DNA from 3 places in the Carnobacterium sp. genome. Region 1 is predicted to be linked to each of the others. Evidence: predicted binding sites of a transcription regulator. Region 1 holds the regulator's gene; each other region holds the start of a gene.
What was found. The regulator LexA, encoded in region 1, represses DNA repair genes until DNA is damaged. The targets are predictions, from matches to a motif close to CNAACANNTGTTNG.

Region 1 (7,040 bases):
CTCTACACGATTATAACTTGCACTTCCACGTTCCAAGATATTAAATAATCGGCCAATAGCAAACATCGGCCATACCAGCATAGCTATATAGTTAATAAAAGAAATTAATTCACCAATAGTGATAGTACCTGAATTTATATATCTCCCGCCCATTACAATGGTCAGTACATAAGAAATCCCCATGATAAAAGTGATCGTAGGGTCAAATAACGAATCAATTTTATACACTTTTCTATTTTCAGCAACTACTTGTTCCGTTTTTTGTCTGAATTCTTCAACGTCTTCGTCTTCTTGACCGAATGTTTTTAAGACTTTCATACCTGATATACTCTCTTGCGCTTTATCATTCATATTGGAAAAGGCTGCTTGCGCTCCTCTAAATCGCTCATGGAGTTTTGAACCTAAAACACGTGAAGCTATAGCAAGCAACGGAAGTGGTATTAATGCAATCAACGTTAATCTCCAGTCAACTACTAGAGCCATTGCAATAATCGTTGTACCCCCTGTAATAATTGAATCAGCTAAGGTCAATATCCCACCACCTGCAACATTTCGAACTGCCGTTAAATCATTTGTTGCATGTGCCATTAAATCGCCCGTACGATATTTTTGAAAAAAACTATTGTCCATTTCGGTAAAGTGGTTAAACAATCGTGTTCTAAGTATCCGTTCCAATTTGGCAGATGTTCCCCAAATATTTACACGCCAAATGTAACGAAATAAATAACTAGCAATCGCCGCGCCTATCAAAATACTTAACCATTGGATCAATTTTTTAAGTGTTAGCGTTCCTTGGCCAACTTCATCTACAATAATTCCCACTATTCTAGGTGGAACTAATTGAATAATTGCTACAAGAAACAAAAATATCACACCCGTAATATACGCTTTTTTTTCTTGTTTAAAAAACCAACCTAATTTTTTATAAATTCCCATTTTCTTCCCTCACCCCTTTACTAATGATCCTGTTAATCAAAAAACGCGAACAGATAAATATCTGCTCGCACGTTAGTATTATAAGGCAATATGTGCCCTTATTTTTTTTTAGTCGTTTTTGTTGTTTGTGTCTTCATTGACGACATCATTTGTTTAATTTTCTTTTCTGATGGTTTTTGTCCCATTTGCATCATTAACATACGCAACATATTTTCGTCAACTGGCGGATTTTTTTTGAAATAATCCATCATGTATTTTCTAGCAAGAAAGAAACCAGCGACTGCTCCACCAACTAAGGCTAAAATAATTAAAAAGATAGCAAGACCTAAATTCATTTTTGATTCACTCCTTTCGAACCTCTCAAGTCTTAATTGTACTAAATATTAGTGGAAAAATAAACTAAAATTCTACTTCTTACGCTAAAAAGTCGCAATTCATCCCAATTACTTACAAAAGAAAGCCGTGTAAGTTAAACTTTCAACTTACACGGTCATTTTTTTTATAAGTTATTGTATGTTTTCACAACATTTTCAACTGTAAAGCCATAGTTTTCAATAACTGTCGCTCCTGGAGCACTTGCACCGTATTTATCTATACCTACTGAAGCACCATCTAGGCCTACATAACGTTCCCAACCAAATGTTGCCCCCATTTCAATAGATACACGTTTGCGTACTTCTTTTGGTAAAACACTTTCTTTATATGCTGCATCTTGTTTGTCGAATAAATCAAAACTTGGAACAGAAACAACGGAAACATCTTTCCCGCTTTCTTTCAAAGCATTTTGAGCTTCAATAGCTAACGCTACTTCAGAACCTGATGCCAAAAGAATTCCTTCTGGTTTTTCGCCAGCTTGAGGAGAAATAACATATGCTCCTTTAGCAACATTCGTACGTGCGCCTTCTTTTGTTCCTGGCAATACGGGTAAGTTTTGGCGAGATAACACCAACATTGTTGGGTGATCAACTGAAGTAATGGCTAATTCCCAAGCAGCTACAACTTCATTTCCATCTGCTGGACGAAGAATAGATAGGTTAGGCATACTGCGTAAGCTAGATAAATGTTCTACTGGCTCATGAGTTGGGCCGTCTTCTCCCACAGCAACTGAATCATGTGTGAACACGTAAGTTACCGGTAACTTAGATATAGCCGCTAAACGAACAGCAGCACGCAAGTAATCCGTAAAGACAAAGAATGTCCCACCATAAGTTCTAGTTCCACCATGCAAAACGATTCCATTCATTGCAGCAGTCATCGCAAATTCACGAACACCATACCAAATATTTCTTCCATCATATTGACCAGCTTGGAAATCTTTTACATCCGCTATCATTGTATTATTAGATGATGACAAATCAGCAGAACCGCCCCATAAATAAGGAACTTTTTTTGCAATAGCATTTAGTACTTGGCTACTTGTAACACGAGAAGCCAATGCATTGTCTCCAACTTCATAGGTTGGTAATTCAGCATCCCAGTTTTGTGGCAATTCATTTTTTAAAGATAACTCGAATTGTTCTGCTAATTCTGGATATTCCGTACGGTAAGTTTCAAATGATGCCTTCCATTCTTCTTCCACTTTAGCTCCTTGGTCAACCATTGTTTCTTTAAAGCGTTCTGCTACTTCAGCAGGAACAAAGAAGTCTTCGCCTTCCCAGCCATATGCTTTTTTAGCTGCTTCAATTCCTTCTGCTCCAAGTGGTGCACCATGGACTTTATGTGTTCCAGCATTCGGAGCACCAAATCCAATAATTGTTTTCACTTCGATTAGAGTAGGTTTTTTTGTCTCAGCTTTTGCAGCTTCAATTGCTGCATTAATTTCTTCTAAATCATTTCCGTCTTTTACAAGAATATGTTGCCATCCATAAGCTTCAAAACGTTGTCCAACATTTTCAGTAAAGGCTTTAGATGTCGGTCCATCTAAAGAGATATCGTTTGAATCATAAAGAACAACTAATTTCCCAAGTTCCAAATGAGCTGCTAAACTAGCTGCTTCAGCTGAGATACCTTCCATCAAGTCGCCGTCTCCACATAAAGAATAAGTAAAGTGATCTACAATAGCATGGCCTTCTTTGTTGTAAACTGCAGCTAAATGAGCTTCTGTCATCGCCATTCCAACAGCATTTGCAATTCCTTGTCCTAATGGACCAGTTGTTGCTTCTACTCCGTCAGTATGGTTCACTTCTGGATGTCCAGGTGTTTTACTGTCCCATTGACGGAACTGTTTTAAATCATCAATTTTAACGTCATATCCAGCTAAATGCAGCAAGCTGTATAATAACATCGATCCGTGTCCAGCTGATAATACAAAACGGTCACGGTCGAACCATTTCGAGTTTTTTGGATTTACTTTTAATTGTTTAGTCCACAATGTGTAAGCCATTGGAGCAGCCCCCATAGGTAATCCTGGGTGTCCAGAGTTGGCTTTTTGTATACCATCCATACTTAGTGTTCTTATTGTATTTACTGCTAATTGGTCTGTGTTATCAAACAAAAAAATCATCCTTTCGATTTTAACTCTCTTATAGTACTCTATTAGTTTACTATTATTTCCACTCAAGTGCAACGCTTTCATGGTCAGAATGTTATTAAATGGGAGAACTTCATGGTTATCCCATTATTGAACAAACATTCTTTTATCTTCCGTGAAGACCTTTATCTTTTTGTATATCCTTCAATTTATCGGGTGTAACATCATTGCCTTCTTCATCTACTATCTTTACACCTTCAATAGTATTTCTCATTCCGCCACGAAAAGCTGTTATATAAGCATCTCTTAATTCCTTTTGTTCAACTTGTTCTTGGATAGTCAATCCTTTGTTTTTTGATTTTTTTGCTAACTCATTTATTCGTTCTATTTGATCTTTTGGTAACATCGAATCACTCCACTTTTTTATTTATTAGTCAACTATAACAAATTTCTTTGAAAAAAACACCTTTTAATCCTCTAAATCTACGAACGTTTGTTTGATTTGTTCTATCATATATGGTAATCTTAAAATGATAAAATAAATAGAAATGAGGTGTTTATATATATTATGAGTAAAAATCCCGAATCAAGACAAGTTGAAGTTCTACAATATATATACAGTCAAGTTAAATTGAAAGGTTACCCTCCAACTGTAAGAGAAATCGGAACGGCTGTTTCTTTATCTTCTACCTCAACCGTTCATGGTCACCTTTCTCGTTTAGAAAAAAATGGTTACATCCAAAGAGATCCTAGCAAACCAAGAGCAATAGAACTAACACAACTAGGATTATCAAAATTAGGCATTGCACTTGATAAAATACCTTTACTGGGAACTGTAACAGCAGGTGAACCGATCTTAGCTGTAGAAGAAGCAACAGATTATTTCCCATTGCCTCCAAACTTGCAATTTGAAAATGATTCTCTTTTTATGTTAACCATACGTGGGGAAAGCATGATCAATGCTGGTATTTTTGATGGTGATGAAGTGATCATTCGTAAGCAAAGCACTGCAAATAATGGCGATATTGTCATTGCTATGACCGTAGAAGACGAAGCAACGTGCAAAAGATTTTATAAAGAAGAAGATCATTATCGCTTAGAACCAGAAAATGACACCATGAGTCCTATTCTACTTAATGAAGTAACCATTTTAGGCAAAGTAATCGGATTATATCGTAGTCATATTCAATAAAAAAACGAAGGAACGGGTTTTATCCCGGTTCTTCGTTTTTTTTTATTGTTTCACTACAAATCTCTTTAAACTAATAAATTCTTAACAGGAGCAAAAGTTTTTCGGTGAATAGGACATACTCCGTGTTTTTCTAAACCTTCTAAATGGACTTTTGTTCCATAACCCGCATTTTTAGAAAAACCGTATCCCGGATACACTGTATCATATTCGGCCATCATTCTGTCTCTTGTTACTTTAGCAACTATACTAGCAGCAGCTATAGACAAACTCTTTGAATCTCCCTTAATGAAACTTTCTTGGGGAATAGTGACCGGTAGATGCATTGCATCGATCAACAATTGTTCTGGCGGTTGAGGCAATTGTTCAACAGCTTCAATCATAGCCAATTTAGTTGCTTCATAAATATTGACTTTATCAATGACTTGATGGTCTTTTATACCAATCCCAATAGCTAATGCAGATTCTTGAATTTGGTCAAATAACACTTCTCTTTTTGCACTTGATAATTGTTTAGAGTCATTAATTTCCAAGACATTAAAGTCTTGCGGCAAGATGACCGCAGCTGCAACCACAGGGCCAGCTAACGGACCTCTTCCTACCTCATCGATTCCAGCAATAAATTGTGTTCCTTTTTCCCAAAAAAATTGCTCTATTTGTAGCATTTCTTGTTGTTTTTCGAGAATTAATTGTTGCTTTCTCAATTGGTTTTCCCAAGATCTATACGCATTTAATACACCTTTACGAGAATCGCTCTTGATTAAAACCAGTCGTTCATCATCCGGATGAGTAATGGTCGCTAATAGTTCCTTTATTGCCGTAATGGTCAGCGGTTTTTCCATTTTAGCTATCATGCCTTTTGGGTAAAGAAATCGGTGCTATATCTAACGTATACTTCCCAATTTTACCGCTTCTAATTTCAAAAACAATCAATTCGGCTGCACGAGTATAATCATCTCTATACCCTTTTCGTTCACTGATCAACATAAGCAGATCTGGCGATTCAAGATTTAATTCTTCTTCTGTTAATCTGTATCGTTTAGCAAGCATTTCCGGATTTCTAATTTTCATTTCTTCCAATCCATACATAGCAATTTCATCTAGTTGTAAAATAGTGTCTTTTATTGCTCCAGTTAAAGCCAATTTCTTCCCAATTTCAGGATCTTCAAACTTCGGCCAAAGAATCCCTGGTGTATCCAGTAATTCCAATTCTTTGCCTAACTTCAGCCATTGTTGTGCTTTTGTCACACCAGGTTTATTTCCTGTTTGAGCAATATTTTTCTTTACAAAACGATTGATCAATGTTGATTTCCCCACGTTAGGAATTCCAATACTCATTGCTCGAATTGCACGAGGTTTTATACCTTTAGCGGCTCTTCTATCAAATTTAGGTTGTAAAAGCTCTTTTGCTTTTTCCATTAATTGCTTCATGCCTTTTCCTTCTTGAGCAACAATTGGGACAGCCGCAATTCCTTGATCGTTAAAATAAGCTACCCATTTTTTTGTTTCTAATGGATCCGCTAAATCACTTTTATTTAAAATGATGATTCTTGGTTTTTCTCCAATGATTTCATCTAATATTGGATTGCGGCTTGATAGTGGCAGTCTTGCATCTACTAGTTCAAAAACAATATCGACTAGCTTAATTTTTTCTGTTACTTGGCGTCTTGCTTTTGCCATATGCCCTGGAAACCATTGAATGGTCATTTAATTTTCACCTTTCTATTTACACAAAAAAAGAACCACATTATTGTATTCTTTTTTTTATTTCATTTGTTAATCCTCGTCAATCGAACCAAACTTTTCAAGTGGCCATATGCGAAGATTTGTTGTTCCACTGACAGTAGACGCGTCTATAAACCCAACTTCACTAAATCGGCTATCTTTTGAATTTTGACGATTATCACCTAAGACAAAATAAGTGCCTTCAGGAACCGTTTCTTCGCCTGTTTTAGCAGCTAATAAGAAGTCTTCGGTAAAAGTATCCCCTGCTGTCATATTTTCGATGGACTTTTTCAAATACTCTTCTTCAATGGGTTCCCCATTGATATACAAAACATCATCTTGATACCGAATCGTATCTCCTGGTAGACCGATAACACGTTTGATATACTGTTTATCCGGCTCACTTGGAGCTGGGAATACAATCACATCAAAACGGTCTATCTTGTCGATTTTATTTAAAATCAAACGATCTCGATCTTCTAACGTAGGTGCCATCGATTCACCGTCTACACTTACCGGAGCAAATAGAAAATGTCGAATCAGCAGAAAAATTATCAGCGCTACAACACCATATAGTACAGTACTTAAAAATTCATTTCCGCGGCCTTTATTTTCTTTGCGTTTTTGACTTGGGGAAAGATGACGCGTATTTCTCGGTTCGAAAGTACTTTTATTCTGATGTTGATTATCAGAAAAATTAATTTTACTCAATTGCATCTC
Region 2 (7,040 bases), on a different contig from region 1:
CGGACGGTCAATTAATCGAGCTGTTAAAGTAGCCGCTTCACTTGGGCGTGCTTCTCTCTTAATAAAACCACCTGGGATTTTACCGACTGAATACATTTTTTCATCGTAATTTACTGTTAAAGGAAAGAAATCTACGTCTTTCGCTTTTTTGCTAGCTACTGCTGCAGATAGCACTACAGTATCGTTATAGCGAATCAATGCTGCGCCATTAGCTTGTTTTGCTAATTGTCCAACTTCAATTTCTAATGTACGACCTGCCCATTCTTTAGTAAAAACTTGTTTCTCTGTCATTGTGTGCATTTCTCCTTTTTATTAAAGCCTTTATTCGTTTTTTCCAAACAGACTACTAAACAAATGTCAGCATTTAAGCTAATTAAATACTCACATTTGTATAGTAGGATGGACAACAAAATAAACAGCTTTTTTCTTTTACAAACAAAATGAAGCGAGATTCGTTAGAACCTCGCTTCTAAATAGACTACGAAAAATTAACGACGTAGACCTAATCTTTGAATCAATTCACGGTAACGAGTAATATCTTTGTTGCGTAAGTACGCAAGCAAGTTACGACGGTGACCAATTTTTTTCATAAGTCCACGGTAAGAATGGTGGTCTTTTTTGTGAACACGTGCATGTTCATTTAAGTGGTTGATCTCAGCTGTTAATACAGCAACTTGTACTTCGGGAGAACCTGTATCTCCTTCGTGGATTGCGTATTCTTTGATGATTTCATTTTTACGTTCTTTAGAAATTGACATTTCTAAGCACCTCATTTCTCAATTTTTCCTCTTACTGAGTAGACGTTGGTGATTCGTTTTACCAAGTAAAAGGTATGTGTTTAGTACACAATTAAATTCTACTAGAATCTATGGGAAATTGCAAGTTATTAATGGGTTTTTTCCATTTTTAATAGATTCATTCTTGTGTATTGTTATTTTAATTTGTACTGTGCTGTTATTTCTAAGATCATGTCTCTTATATTAGCCGCTTTTTCGAAGTTTAATTCTTTTGCAGCTACTTTCATTTCTACTTCCATACCATCAATCAACTCTAGACGCTGCTCTCTTGTCATTTTAGCAATATTTTCTAAGCCAGATGCTCCTTCAGCGTCACCTTCTACTACTGAAGTAATCGAGATCAAATCACGAATATCTTTGATAATTGTTTTAGGCGTAATGCCATGTTTTTCATTGTATTCTTCTTGGGTTTCACGACGTCTCTCAGTCTCTGATATAGCGGCTCTCATAGAGTCTGTGATACGGTCCGCATACATAATAACTTTCCCATTTTCATTACGTGCAGCCCTACCAATCGTCTGTACAAGTGAACGTTCACTTCTTAAGAAGCCTTCTTTATCTGCATCTAAAATAATCACTAATGATACTTCTGGGACATCGATACCTTCACGTAGCAAGTTGATTCCAATCAATACGTCGTATACACCTAAACGCAGATTTCGAATGATCTCGGTTCGTTCTAATGTTTTTATCTCACTATGCAAGTAGGCAACTTTGATTCCAACCTCTTTCAAGTAATCCGTTAGATCTTCTGACATCTTTTTAGTTAATGTAGTAATAAATACTCGCTCATTTTTTTCAGTTCGTTCATTTATTTCACCAATCAAATCATCGATTTGACCTTTGATTGGACGCACTTCTATAATTGGATCTAATAATCCTGTAGGACGAATAATTTGTTCAATAACTTCTGGAGCACGTTCCAATTCATAAGGTCCTGGCGTTGCCGAAATATACATAATTTGATTTACGTGGTTTTCAAATTCTTCCAGGCGAAGCGGACGGTTATCCAAAGCACTCGGCAATCTGAAACCATACTCAATCAATTGTTCTTTTCTAGCTCTATCGCCATTATACATCCCTCTAATTTGGGACATCGTGATATGAGACTCATCTATCACAATCAGAAAATCATCTGGGAAGAAATCAATTAGTGTATAAGGTGCTTCACCAGGTTTACGTCCATCCATGTGTCTAGAGTAATTTTCAATTCCTGAACAATACCCCATTTCCAACAACATTTCCAAATCATAGTTTGTTCGCTGTTCTAACCGTTGTGCTTCAATTAATTTATCTTCAGCTCGCAAAACTTTTAATCGCTCTTCTAGTTCTTCTTGGATATTTTTTATAGCCGATCTTGTTTGTTCATCGTTTGCGACAAAGTGAGTAGCCGGAAAAATAGGAACATGTTGAACATCAGCCTTGATTTCACCTGTTAAAACATCTACTTCTCTAATACGATCAATTTCATCTCCAAAGAACTCTACCCGTATTGCTTCACTGTCACGTGATGCTAAGAAAATTTCCACTACATCTCCTCTAACACGAAAGCGTCCGCGTTGAAAGTCAATATCGTTACGTTCAAATTGCATGTCGACTAAACGACGTAACATCTCATCACGATTCATTTCAGCACCTACGCGTAAAGACAGAACGTGATCTCGATAGTCCTCAGGGTTAACTAGTCCATAAATGCACGAAACAGAAGCTACCACAATGACATCTCTTCGTTCTAGCAATGCACTCGTTGCGGAATGACGCAGTTTATCTATCTCATCGTTAACACTTGATTCTTTTTCAATAAAGGTATCACTTGAAGGAACATACGCTTCTGGTTGATAGTAATCATAATAGCTGACAAAATACTCTACAGCGTTATCAGGAAAGAATTCTTTAAATTCACCATATAATTGACCTGCTAATGTTTTATTGTGTGCAATAACTAAGGTTGGCTTATTTACTTCCTTAATGACATTTGAGACCGTAAATGTTTTTCCCGTTCCTGTGGCACCTAATAAGGTTTGTTCTTTCTCTCCAGCTTCGATGCCTTTAATTAATTTTTTTATGGCATCCGGCTGATCACCACTAGGCTGGTATTTAGAAACCAGTTCAAATTGGTCTTTTGGCATTTTAAGTACCTCCTCGCACTTCTATTCAGTATAAAAAGAAACCTGTCTAATTCAAGACACACATTTTTCAATTCTATTTTATTATTCTAGCACTGAACGTGTGTTCTTACAACTAATTTGATACAACTTCATTAGTATTCAAAAAATAAAAAAGCCTCAAATCTTGAATACTCAAGACTTGAGGCTTTTTTATTTACTCTTTATAACAATGACCTCTTATTTAGCTAATTTAGCAGTTAAACGAGATTTGTCACGGTTAGCTTTATTTTTATGAATCAATCCTTTAGATGCAGCCATGTCAATTGCTTTGATTGCTTCTTTAAGTAATGGTTCAGCGTTTTCGTTACCTGCTTCAACAGCTTGAACGTATTTTTTAATAGCAGTACGCATTGAACTTTTTTGAACGTTGTTTTGTGCAGCTGATTTCTCAGAAGTACGAACACGTTTGATTGCAGCTTCGATGTTTGGCATTTGATTCACCCCACTTTCAATTATTTACAACATAAAATAGTCTATTCTAGTTGTTTCAACAAATTCAATTATACATAAAGACAAGCTTCAATGCAATAAAAATGTGTAAAGTTTTTTTACTTGATAGCTGGATTATTTTAAACGCTTGTATTGGTCTCTGTTCGTTGCTTTTTTTTGCGCATACTGCAGAACGAATAATTCAAATTGCATTTCTTTATCGCCTTTTCCTGTCTTCAATCGATACTCAGCATCAATCAATCCATTATATGCTTCGATCAGCGAATACTCCTCAATTTTCCTCATTTGTTGAATAGCTAATTTCACACGATAGGGATGTGTTTTTAATTGTTTGGCAATATCGCCTTGCTGATAGCCTTTCTTTTCTAAAATTTTAACTTGGATAAGTAATCTAAATTGAGATGTCATAATCGCATTTATTTTAATAGGGTCTTCTTTTTGCAGTAATAAATCTTGGTATAAATTAAGCGCTTGTCCTACGTCTTTTTTCAAAACGTATTCATTTAACGCAAAAATATTTTGTTCTAACGATTTAGCCACTAACTCTTGAACCGCATCTAGTGTAATAAATTTAGTATCTTGGGCATAAATAAAAAGTTTAGGTAATTCTCCCATCGCTACAGATAATTTCGCATCTGTTAATTGAATAAATAATTCAAACGCTTCCGGAGAATAACGGTACTCTTCATTTGCAATAGTATCTTTAATGTATTTTCGCATATCTTTTTCTGATAATGCATTTACTTCTATTATGGTAGCTGTTTTTTTTAGTAACTTAGTTATTTTTTTCCGTTCATCTAATTTTTCATAAGGGGCAAAGAATACAAGTGTCGTTGATTCAGAAGGATGAGTTAAATAACTTTCTAACCATTTCACATCATGTTCTACCTTTAACTTTGTTTTATCTCCCGTTAAAAAGACCGGTCTGTCTACAAAAACGAGACGGCGATCGCCAAAAAATGGAATCGATTCTGCATCCTCTAAGGCCGTTCCAATCGAAACTTCTTCCATATCATAAGCACCGTAATTTAATTCCAGTTCTTCTGCACTAAGTACTGAATCCAACAGTGTTTTTCTAGCTACGCTTGCTAAATAGGACTCTGTTCCTAATACAATGTAAACATGTGCAATCGTGCCGTTTTTTATTTTTGCTAATTCTGATACAAAATTCACTCTGTTCCACCACTTTCTTGTATTGCCTTAATGGTACAAAGCATTAAATTAATTTGCAAGCCTATTTTCAATTTATCTTAAAATCGTTTGAAAGCCTTTTTCTATCCATATGTGTAAATAATCAGCATACGTATACCTAAAACTTCCTTGCAGATCTGTTCGATAGACCATTGCATTTACCGAAGCCAATCGTTCTAGCACATCCTCATTTGGGTGATTGTAGCGATTGTTTAACCCACAAGATATCAATGCTGTTTTTGGTTTTATTTTTTGAATAAAACTTTCACTAGTTGACGTTTGGCTTCCGTGATGTGCTACTTTTAAAATATCCACTTTTAAATTGGGGTAAAGAGCTGTTACCTCTGCTTCCCCCGTCTCTTCAATGTCCCCTGTGAACAGCCAATTAAACTGACCAATTTCCCCATATAATACAAGCGAATCATTATTTTCTCCTTCGCCATTGTGTAAGGGCCATAAAACAGCTAAAGAGGGCCCAAAAAGTTGCTCTCGTGATCGTTTAGCGCTGACTTCACGTAAAGCCACACCATTTTTTTCTAATGCTTGAGCTGCATCAAAAAATGATTGTTTTTTTGTTGTTCCTATTGGAAAAACAAGCTCTTTAATTTCGATATCTTGAGCTAGTTCGATTAATTCACCCATATGATCTTCGTCGCCGTGAGTAATCAAAACTTGATCTAATTGAGTTACACCTAGAGATTTAATCACTGGAATCAATACACGACTTGCCACCGTTGACTGTTTTTTTCTTATTTGCCATTCTTCTTTTTCAAATGCTAGCGCCCCGCCAGTGTCTATTAGGTAGACACCTTTTCCAAAAGGCTCTTTAATTAAAGTCGCATCTCCCTGGCCTACATCTAGTATCAAAACTTCTCCAAATGGACTGTACTTTTGATACTGAATAAAGACTATAAAAACAGTTACCAACAAAATAAGCAATCGTTTCCGTTTCTTTTGCTGTTCTAATGCGATCAAAAAGATAACCATGACAATCATCGTTACAATAAATAACATCAAAGGAACTTTTCCAGTAACAATCGTACCATATGGAAAAAGTCTGATTTTTAATACCAACCATTCAATAATACTCAACAAATATTCCGCTAAGTGTATAAGAAACTGGAAAAGTAGTGTTCCCGAAAAAAAATAGGAACTAAAAAATAATAAAATCATTAAAGGCATAATGAACCACGTAAATAATGGAACAAAAAGCAAATTAGCAAACATACCAATCCATGAAAACTCAAAAAAATGGAAACTAAGAATCGGTATAGAAATAATTGTTAAAATAAAAGAAATGGATAAACTATTGATAACATTATACTTTGATTGATTGAACAACGATGTTGAAAATAAAATCAATGCTAAACTAAGTAGATAGCTTAATTGAAAACCAATAGAAAATAATTGATAAGGATCTAGCCAAAGCCCGATAATCAATGTCCATGACCATGCATCTAATCCCGAAATGGGTCTACGAATTCGTAAACCCGTCTGACTGATCAGACTCATCACAACAGCTCTAAAAATACTGGTTCCCCAACCAGTCAAACTTCCGTATAGAGGAAGAAAAATGAATAAAAGGATATACGTGTGTTCACGTGTCACCCCACTTCTCCATAAGATGTACGTCAGACCAGCTATCAAAAATTGGATGTGCAAGCCTGAAATACTCAATAAATGGATAATCCCAATTTCTTTGTATCCATTCATTACTTGATCATCAATAGAACTAGTATCTGCGAATAATAGGGTTTTAATGTAACTCGACACAGTACCGGTTGTTTTACTTTCAATGTGAATCAAGATAGTTTGTCTGATATTTTTCAAATTAAATAGATCCAAAAAAGTTTGTTTCTCAGCTCCAGAGCGTGCTTTAATTGATGTTGCATCAAGCATCCAATGAATCTTGTTATGAGACAAGTAACGCTGATAATCAAATTGATTTAAATTCCTATTTTTTTCAGGTTTCTTCAAAGTTCCTGTCACTACAAACTCTGCTACTTTTTGTTGCTTTTCCCAGTACTCTTTTTCTTCCTTAGTAGACAATCGATAAAAAACAACGATTTTTTCAGAAAGCTTTAGTGTTTCTCCAGCTTGATCAATTGTACCGTAAAATTGCACTTGATTGCCATCGATTTTCAAGTGATTGGGATCAAGTTCAATCAAAAAGTTCTGAGTGTCAATTGAAAGACGCGTTTGATTATTGTACTTTTCTACTCCTACAAAAAAAGCTGTTACACTCATTAACAAACAAGAATAAATGAGCCATTTTTTTCTGCGTGTAAACAGCAATCGAATCAACCAAATCAACAATATAAAAATACTCAACCAATGAGGGTTTAAAATAGCAGTAGCACACAATAAACAAGAAATAGCTGAAAAAATAACGTACCCCTTCAATTATTGGAACGGCATGCGTCCGTTAAGTTGG
Region 3 (7,040 bases), on a different contig from region 1:
ATTGAATAATGGTTAAGATATATAAACTAATGAATAGAGGTTATGTAATGATGTCAAAAAAAAGAGCTAAGCCTATCCTTAAATTCGAAGAGAAAGTAAAATGACCAAAAAAAGTTTATTGTCAGTAGTATTTCTTTTAGTAATCTTATTGCCTTTTATTTTGATCTTCGGTCGGGAAGTCCTTTCAACAAACCCTGACAATCGTTATCGTGCATCTGGAACTTCCTCTACTGCTCATGAAATAGGGATAGATGACTATTATAGTGTTCAATCAATGTCTGCATCATTTTCAGTACTCCAATATGAAAATGAAGAAATACATATTGAATTTGCGGACAGTATTGTTAAATTAAATTGGAATAATGATTATATTATTGCTTCTAGCAAAAAAGATGATCTGGATGTTTATTCAGATGTGTATTATTTAATAGTTAATAGAGGCACCAGAGAAGTTGTCGAATATGATTCATTAGAACAATTCGAAAAAGAAATAAAAGCAAAGAATATTAACTTAGAATTGGAAAGAAAAGTAGCATTTGATTGGTATTAACTATTTAATTTAAAAGGCGCACTTATATACCAATTTAAAAAGAAGTAATCATTGCTCAAGATGAGTGCAAAAAAGAACCCAGATATTCCATTTTTAAATGGTATCGTAGTTCTTTTTTTAGTGTTCCAAATGATTTCATTTAGTTATCTCTAGTAAGGTGAAGTAGGCTAATAAAGTGTGAAACGGCATAGCATATGCTATACTTTAGATGAAAGTTTTTGGAATGGTACTAGCAAGTAACCATACGATGTCAATTAATCAAAAAAATAAGGTGATGAGATGAAAAGGAAAAAGAAAAAATATATGATGTTTAGTTTAGCTATTTTGCTTTTTTCTGCTTCCTTATTTTTATTGAGTTGCAACAAAAATCAAGATAATAAACCAACTGTGTCTGAAAAAAAGCCATTGTCTTATAAAGAAATTCCTATTGAATATGAAAGTTTTAGAAAAGTGATTGGATGGATGTCTAATGAAGAAGTATTGATTCATTCAGGCGAAGTAAATAATGATACATTATCTCTTTTTAATATTTTCACAGGAGAAACTGAGCCTATTTATGAAGCCGGATCGATTATTTTAACAGCTATTATTTCAGAAAATCAACAACAGATAGTGATTCAAGTTGCTAGCGAAAATGGTGGGGAGTTAAGAGTAATTGATAGGAGCGGTGCAGTTGTTCAAACATTGCCTTTAGAAACGAAAGGCTTTGTTAATGTGAACTGGAATCCAGCAGATCAACACCATATCTTTATTTCATACTACCAATCCGATTCTAATATGGTAGTTGGTGATTGGAATACAGAGACTAACGAGATTGTTTCTATACCATCTGCTTCATTAACGCCCTTGTGGTATTCAGCTAATCTATATTTATATGTAGATAATAAAGAGGATTTCTCTCTTGAAACGGGTGAGCTTTACATGGGAGATATTCGGACAAACGAAACACTGCGATTAAAGAGTCAAGTTTCAAGCTTTTTTATACATGATGATACATTCATTACATTTACACCTTCAGACTTTGCTGAAGATGAGTTGCTTCTAAGTTATCAGTATCCATTTATGGTTGATCAATCTTTCATGTCTATTCCCAAAGTGACCATGAATAATCGTCTTGTTTTTCCTTACTTAAGTCAGGCTGCAAGAAACACACCTGTCTATGGAGTATTTGCAAAAGAAGCGGCACAATTGGAACTTGAAACTGGGGAATTTGAGTTTGGAGAGTTGGATTTTGAGAATAAGACCATTAAGCCGATTATTGATCTCCCAGACAATGCGCCAATCTCAATGGCTCATAATGGGAAATATAGTTTATATGGTTGGCGATTTGAAAGTATTATAGATATTGAACAACAAAAAATCTATTCCTTAATTAGTATGCCTAATTAGAGTCAGTAACGAGAGTTAAAAAGGTCTTATATAAAAAAAGCTAGTAAAACAAACGATTCTTGTGTACAATTATCCCTGTAGAACAAGTTGAAAGGGGTACACAAGAAGTGAATATAGGTCAAATTATTAATGCAGTTTTATGGATTATTATTATAGTATGGGCAGGTTACGAAATTTACAGTTATTTCAAACGTAAAAACGCATCTGTGGAACTAACAGAAGAAGAGTTTAAAAAAGAAATGCGTAAAGTTCAATTAATTGATGTCCGCGAAAAGAAGGACTTTGATGCAGGGCACATTTTAGGAGCTAGAAACATTCCTTTTTCAACTTTTAAAACACGCAGCGTTGAAATAAGAAAAGATCAACCTATTTATCTTTATGATCATAATAAAGCGCTAAGTTTACGTGCTGCGCTTCGTTTACGTAAAGAGGGCCATACAGATATTTATCACCTTAAAGGTGGATACCGTGATTGGACTGGAAAAACTAAAACAGCTCATTAATGAGTAAAAAAGAGTTGAGACATTTTGTCTCAACTCTTTTTCTTATAATATGACTTAACCCTGGTGTCCGCTGACTAAGCCACTGCGTTTAATAGCTGTTCCTCCTGAGGTTAAACTACTAGCATGTACAAGGGAAGTGTAACCATATTTAAACCGAATGCGATCAATCACTTTTTCTAGTTCTTCACGGCTAATGGTCTGTTCAGCTGATTCGAATAAATCCAATTGTAAATCTGATTGGTAGTGTATTTTTCCGCAACTAATGGCTAATTGACGAACAGGTTCATTATTGTAGTGTTTTCTAAAAAGAAATAAACACGTCTCAATGATTTTTTGACTGGAAGAAGTAGGGAAAATTTTTAGTTGCTGATTGAACCCTTTATCCAGAATTTCTCCAGAAAAACGAATCGTTAAATGGATCATACCCGTTTGAGCATGATGGTTTCTCAGGCGAGCAGCAACTTGATCAGCCATTTCTCGAATAACTACTTCAATTTCGTATGCATCTATGTAATCACGATCTAATATTTGACTCTTGCCAAATGAACGAGATAGAGGAGTGTATTTCTGAGAGATAATACTTTGATCAATACCATGAGCATGATAAAAAAGTTGTTCTCCAATAGTTCCATGTATTTTTTTTAAGGAATGAACAGAGTATTGTGAAAGGTCATAAACAGAATCAATCCCCAAACGGTAAAGATTTGAAGCCGTGCGCGATCCAATACCCCACATTTCTGTAATAGGTTGAATTTTCCAAAGGGTTTCGGGAACATCTTTATAATGCCATTCTGCAATGCCGTTTTTTTCTTTTTTTGCAGCATTATCTAAGGCTAATTTTGCCATGAGCGGATTATCTCCGATGCCAATCGTCACAAACAAACGAAGTCGTTGCCAGATCGTCGTTTGGATCTTTAAAGCAATCTCTTTTGTAGAACCATATAAGGCATGCGAAGCGGTGACATCTAAAAAAGACTCATCAATACTATAAAGATGCAAATCTGTTTCTGCTACGAATTCCAAAAAGATAGCGTTAATCATAGCATTGACTTTTAAATACAAAGTCATGTGAGGTTCAACGATCTGAATAAAGGAATGTTTAGGAATCTCATATCGTCTTGATCCTGTTTTAATACCATATTCTTTCTTTACTCTAGGAGCAGCAGCTAAAACTAGTCCGCCATCTTGATCAGCTTTACTCATCACAACAACATATGAAGCTAAAGGGTGGAGGCCAAGTCTAACGGACTCGACAGAAGCAAAAAAAGAGGTCACATCAATGCATAAGATATCTCTTCTAGGTTCCTTTGAGTAATCCATTTTGATCATACCAAACGGCATCCTTTCGTATAAGCTTACCCTCATTATACGAACATACGTTCCTTTAGTAAAGAAAATAATAAGAAAAAAATAAAACAAGCTCAAGAAATAGCCATTTGGTCTACTTCTCTTAAGCTTGTTTTATGTTAATCTTCATCCTTTATATCAATATCCTCTGGAATGGGTTCATCTAAATACTCTTGTAATTCTTTTTTGTATTTTTCAATTTCGCGCAAATACAAATTGAATTGTTCTTTATAAATCAAGATAGTTTCGCCATCAGATAAAGTACGAATCTGTTTTTCACGAATAAGACGTACAATATCAGTCGTTGAAAGTTCTAAATAGTCTGCGGTTTCTTCGATGGTTAAATACATTTACCTGCCTCCTTACTACAGTTTCTATTGTACGTTACTTTTTGAGAAAAGACGACAGTTTCATGTGAGAAGAAAGCTGACTATAGGGCTTATTATAGAAATATGCTATAATTATTAGGAATGTAAGCGATGGAGGGATTGTAAGTTATGGACCGTACAAAGATTATTGCTCACCGAGGAAGTAAAGGCACACATCCAGAGAACACATTAGAAGCATTTCGAGAAGCTGTTCGAGTGGGAAGCGATGGCATTGAGCTAGATATTCATTTAAGTTTAGACAATGAACTAATTGTTATCCATGATGAATCAGTAGAACGTACAACGAATGGAAAAGGAAACGTTCAAAATTTAACATTAACCGAACTAAAACAACTAGATGCCGGAAGTTGGTATTCTCCTGAATTCAGTCATTGCTGTATTCCAACACTTCAAGAAGTTTTTAATTTACTTGAAGAAGTAGACTATCAAGGCCTTGTAAATATCGAATTAAAAACAGATAATTATTCTTACCCAGGAATCGTAGAAAAAGTATGGGCTTTTGTAACTGAAAAGGATTGGTCATTTAGTGTAGAATATTCCAGTTTTAACTATGAAACATTAGTTCAACTCAAAGAAGTAGATCCTACTTGTAAAATAGCGTTACTATTTGAAAATAATGGTGAAAATGTTACTTCTCTAAGTCCAACTATTCCTGTTAGAATGTGGCATCCGAAACTAAGCTGGTTTAAAGGTATTCGTAACTCCGAAATTCCAGTACGCATTTGGACAGTTAATAAGAATGAGGACATCCAATATTGTTTACAAAAACAAGTAGCAGGTATTATCACAGATTATCCTGAGAGAGCTCTTCACATAAGAAATAAATGGCAGTATGAAGGAGAATAAGGTGGAAAAGAAAAAAATTATTATCATTGTAGGACCAACAGCTGTTGGGAAAACAAGTTTAAGTCTCTCCTTAGCGCGGGAATTAAATGGAGAAATTATCAGTGGAGATTCTATGCAAATTTACCGCAATCTAACTATTGGAACAGCTAAAGTATCTAAGGAAGAACAAGGAGAAATACCGCATCATCTCATTGATGAAGTGGATGTAACGACTCCTTATGCTGTTTCTGATTTCCAAAAGAGAGCTCGGTCTTTAATTGAAGATATTTCAGTTAAAGGGAAAGTACCAATTATTGTAGGGGGTACAGGTTTATACATCGAATCCTTATTGTATGATGTGACGTTTGGTGGAAGCGGAGAAAATGATGAGGCTTTTCGTGAAGCTCAAGAAGCGATAGCCGTAGAAAAAGGAAATCGCTATTTGTGGGAACAATTAAATCAAATAGATCCAGCTGCTGCAGAAAAAATTCATTTTAACAATCGCAGACGTATTATCCGAGCACTTGAAGTGTATCAGGTGACCGGTCAACTTTTTTCTAGTTATCAAAGTGAACGTAAGGAAAAAGAGCTCCTTTATGATGCGAAAATTATTGGTCTAACAACTGATCGAGAAGAGTTATATAGTCGAATCAACCTTCGTGTAGAGCAAATGTTTGAAAAGGGTTTGATTGAAGAAGTAAAATGGTTATATGAACAACAATTGCCCGATGCACAAGCTGCAAAAGGAATCGGTTATAAAGAATTGTTTCCATATCTTGAAAATAAGATTACCTTACAAGAAGCAAAAGAGGCCATCCAGCAAAATTCAAGACGGTATGCTAAACGCCAACTTACTTGGTTTAAAAACCGATTGGAAAATGTGGAGTGGGTTGATTTAGTGAGTCATCCTGAGAAAGAACAACAAGTAGTAGAAGAAGTCCAAGCATTTTTAGAAAAATAGTGTGTACAATGTGTTTAAAATACTAGAATAGAAGGTGAACGTAATGGAAACAAAAGAAACCGCTGAAACAGTCGAACGCGTTATCCTTGTAGGAGTTCAAACTAATGAAAGTAACCTGGATTTTGAATATTCTTTGAGAGAATTAGAACAATTGACGGAAACGGCTCTAGGTGAAGTAGTTGGAGAACTAACTCAAAAAAGAGAACGAGTAGATTCACGTACCTTTTTAGGTAAAGGCAAGATGGAAGAATTGGTTGCTTTAGTAGATGAGTTAGAAGCAGATACGGTTATTTTCAACCAAGGGCTGACACCTGGACAAACAAGAAATATTCAAAAAGTTTTAATGGATGAAGTGAAAGTCATTGACCGAATCCAATTGATTTTAGACATCTTTGCCATGCGTGCTAAAAGTAAAGAAGGTAAATTACAAGTTGAATTAGCTCAGTTGCAGTATTTACTACCTCGTTTAGCTGGTCAAGGGGTTAACTTGTCTCGACTAGGTGGGGGGATTGGAACACGTGGTCCAGGGGAAACAAAATTAGAAACCGATCGTCGACACATCCGTGATCAAATCACAGATATTAAACGTGATTTAACAGAAACAGAAAAGCACCGCAGTCGAACTCGTGAACAACGTAAAGAAAGCGGCACGTTTCAAATTGGTTTAATGGGATATACAAATGCTGGGAAATCAACGTTATTAAATAAGTTAACTCAAGCAGATACGTATGAAGAAAATCAATTATTTGCAACACTAGATCCTTTGACGCGTCAATTGCTGCTGCCTAGCGGAATGACAGTGACGCTTACCGATACCGTTGGTTTTATACAAGATTTGCCTACACAACTAATTGAATCGTTCAAATCGACTCTAGAAGAAACAAAAGGTGTTGATCTTCTCTTGCATGTCGTTGATGCTTCTGCGGAGAACTTGTCAGGACATGAACAAACGGTTATGCAATTGTTGAAAGAACTGGACATGGCAAAAATACCGATGTTAACGGTATATAATAAAAAAGATCTAGTCGAAGATGCTTTTTACCCCTCTCTTTTTCCTAATGTGGTGATTTCAGCGA

Region 2: uvrB (excinuclease ABC subunit UvrB) is a predicted target of LexA. The motif match lies at 3,020-3,033, and genes of this name have one in related genera.
Region 3: ABS911_RS08635 (Y-family DNA polymerase) is a predicted target of LexA. The motif match lies at 3,812-3,825, and genes of this name have one in related genera.

What each region holds. Positions count from the first base shown of each region.
Region 1 covers NZ_JBEMBC010000018.1:23,880-30,919, reverse strand. Annotated here, with positions in the region: gene ABS911_RS05560 (ABC transporter ATP-binding protein) at 1-936, opposite strand, end outside; gene ABS911_RS05555 (YneF family protein) at 1,035-1,271, opposite strand; gene tkt (transketolase) at 1,436-3,439, opposite strand; gene ABS911_RS05545 (DUF896 family protein) at 3,573-3,812, opposite strand; gene lexA (transcriptional repressor LexA) at 3,975-4,598, shown strand; gene rnhB (ribonuclease HII) at 4,664-5,437, opposite strand; gene ylqF (ribosome biogenesis GTPase YlqF) at 5,439-6,302, opposite strand; gene lepB (signal peptidase I) at 6,372-7,037, opposite strand.
Region 2 covers NZ_JBEMBC010000029.1:20,250-27,289, forward strand. Annotated here, with positions in the region: gene pnp (polyribonucleotide nucleotidyltransferase) at 1-291, opposite strand, end outside; gene rpsO (30S ribosomal protein S15) at 489-758, opposite strand; gene uvrB (excinuclease ABC subunit UvrB) at 932-2,926, opposite strand; gene rpsT (30S ribosomal protein S20) at 3,143-3,397, opposite strand; gene holA (DNA polymerase III subunit delta) at 3,530-4,588, opposite strand; gene ABS911_RS07585 (DNA internalization-related competence protein ComEC/Rec2) at 4,661-7,009, opposite strand; gene ABS911_RS07590 (ComE operon protein 2) at 7,010-7,040, opposite strand, start outside.
Region 3 covers NZ_JBEMBC010000038.1:2,796-9,835, forward strand. Annotated here, with positions in the region: gene ABS911_RS08620 (DUF3997 domain-containing protein) at 101-550, shown strand; gene ABS911_RS08625 (YqgU-like beta propeller domain-containing protein) at 830-1,939, shown strand; gene ABS911_RS08630 (rhodanese-like domain-containing protein) at 2,047-2,442, shown strand; gene ABS911_RS08635 (Y-family DNA polymerase) at 2,497-3,762, opposite strand; gene ABS911_RS08640 (excisionase family DNA-binding protein) at 3,909-4,139, opposite strand; gene ABS911_RS08645 (glycerophosphodiester phosphodiesterase) at 4,287-5,024, shown strand; gene miaA (tRNA (adenosine(37)-N6)-dimethylallyltransferase MiaA) at 5,011-5,964, shown strand; gene hflX (GTPase HflX) at 6,008-7,040, shown strand, end outside.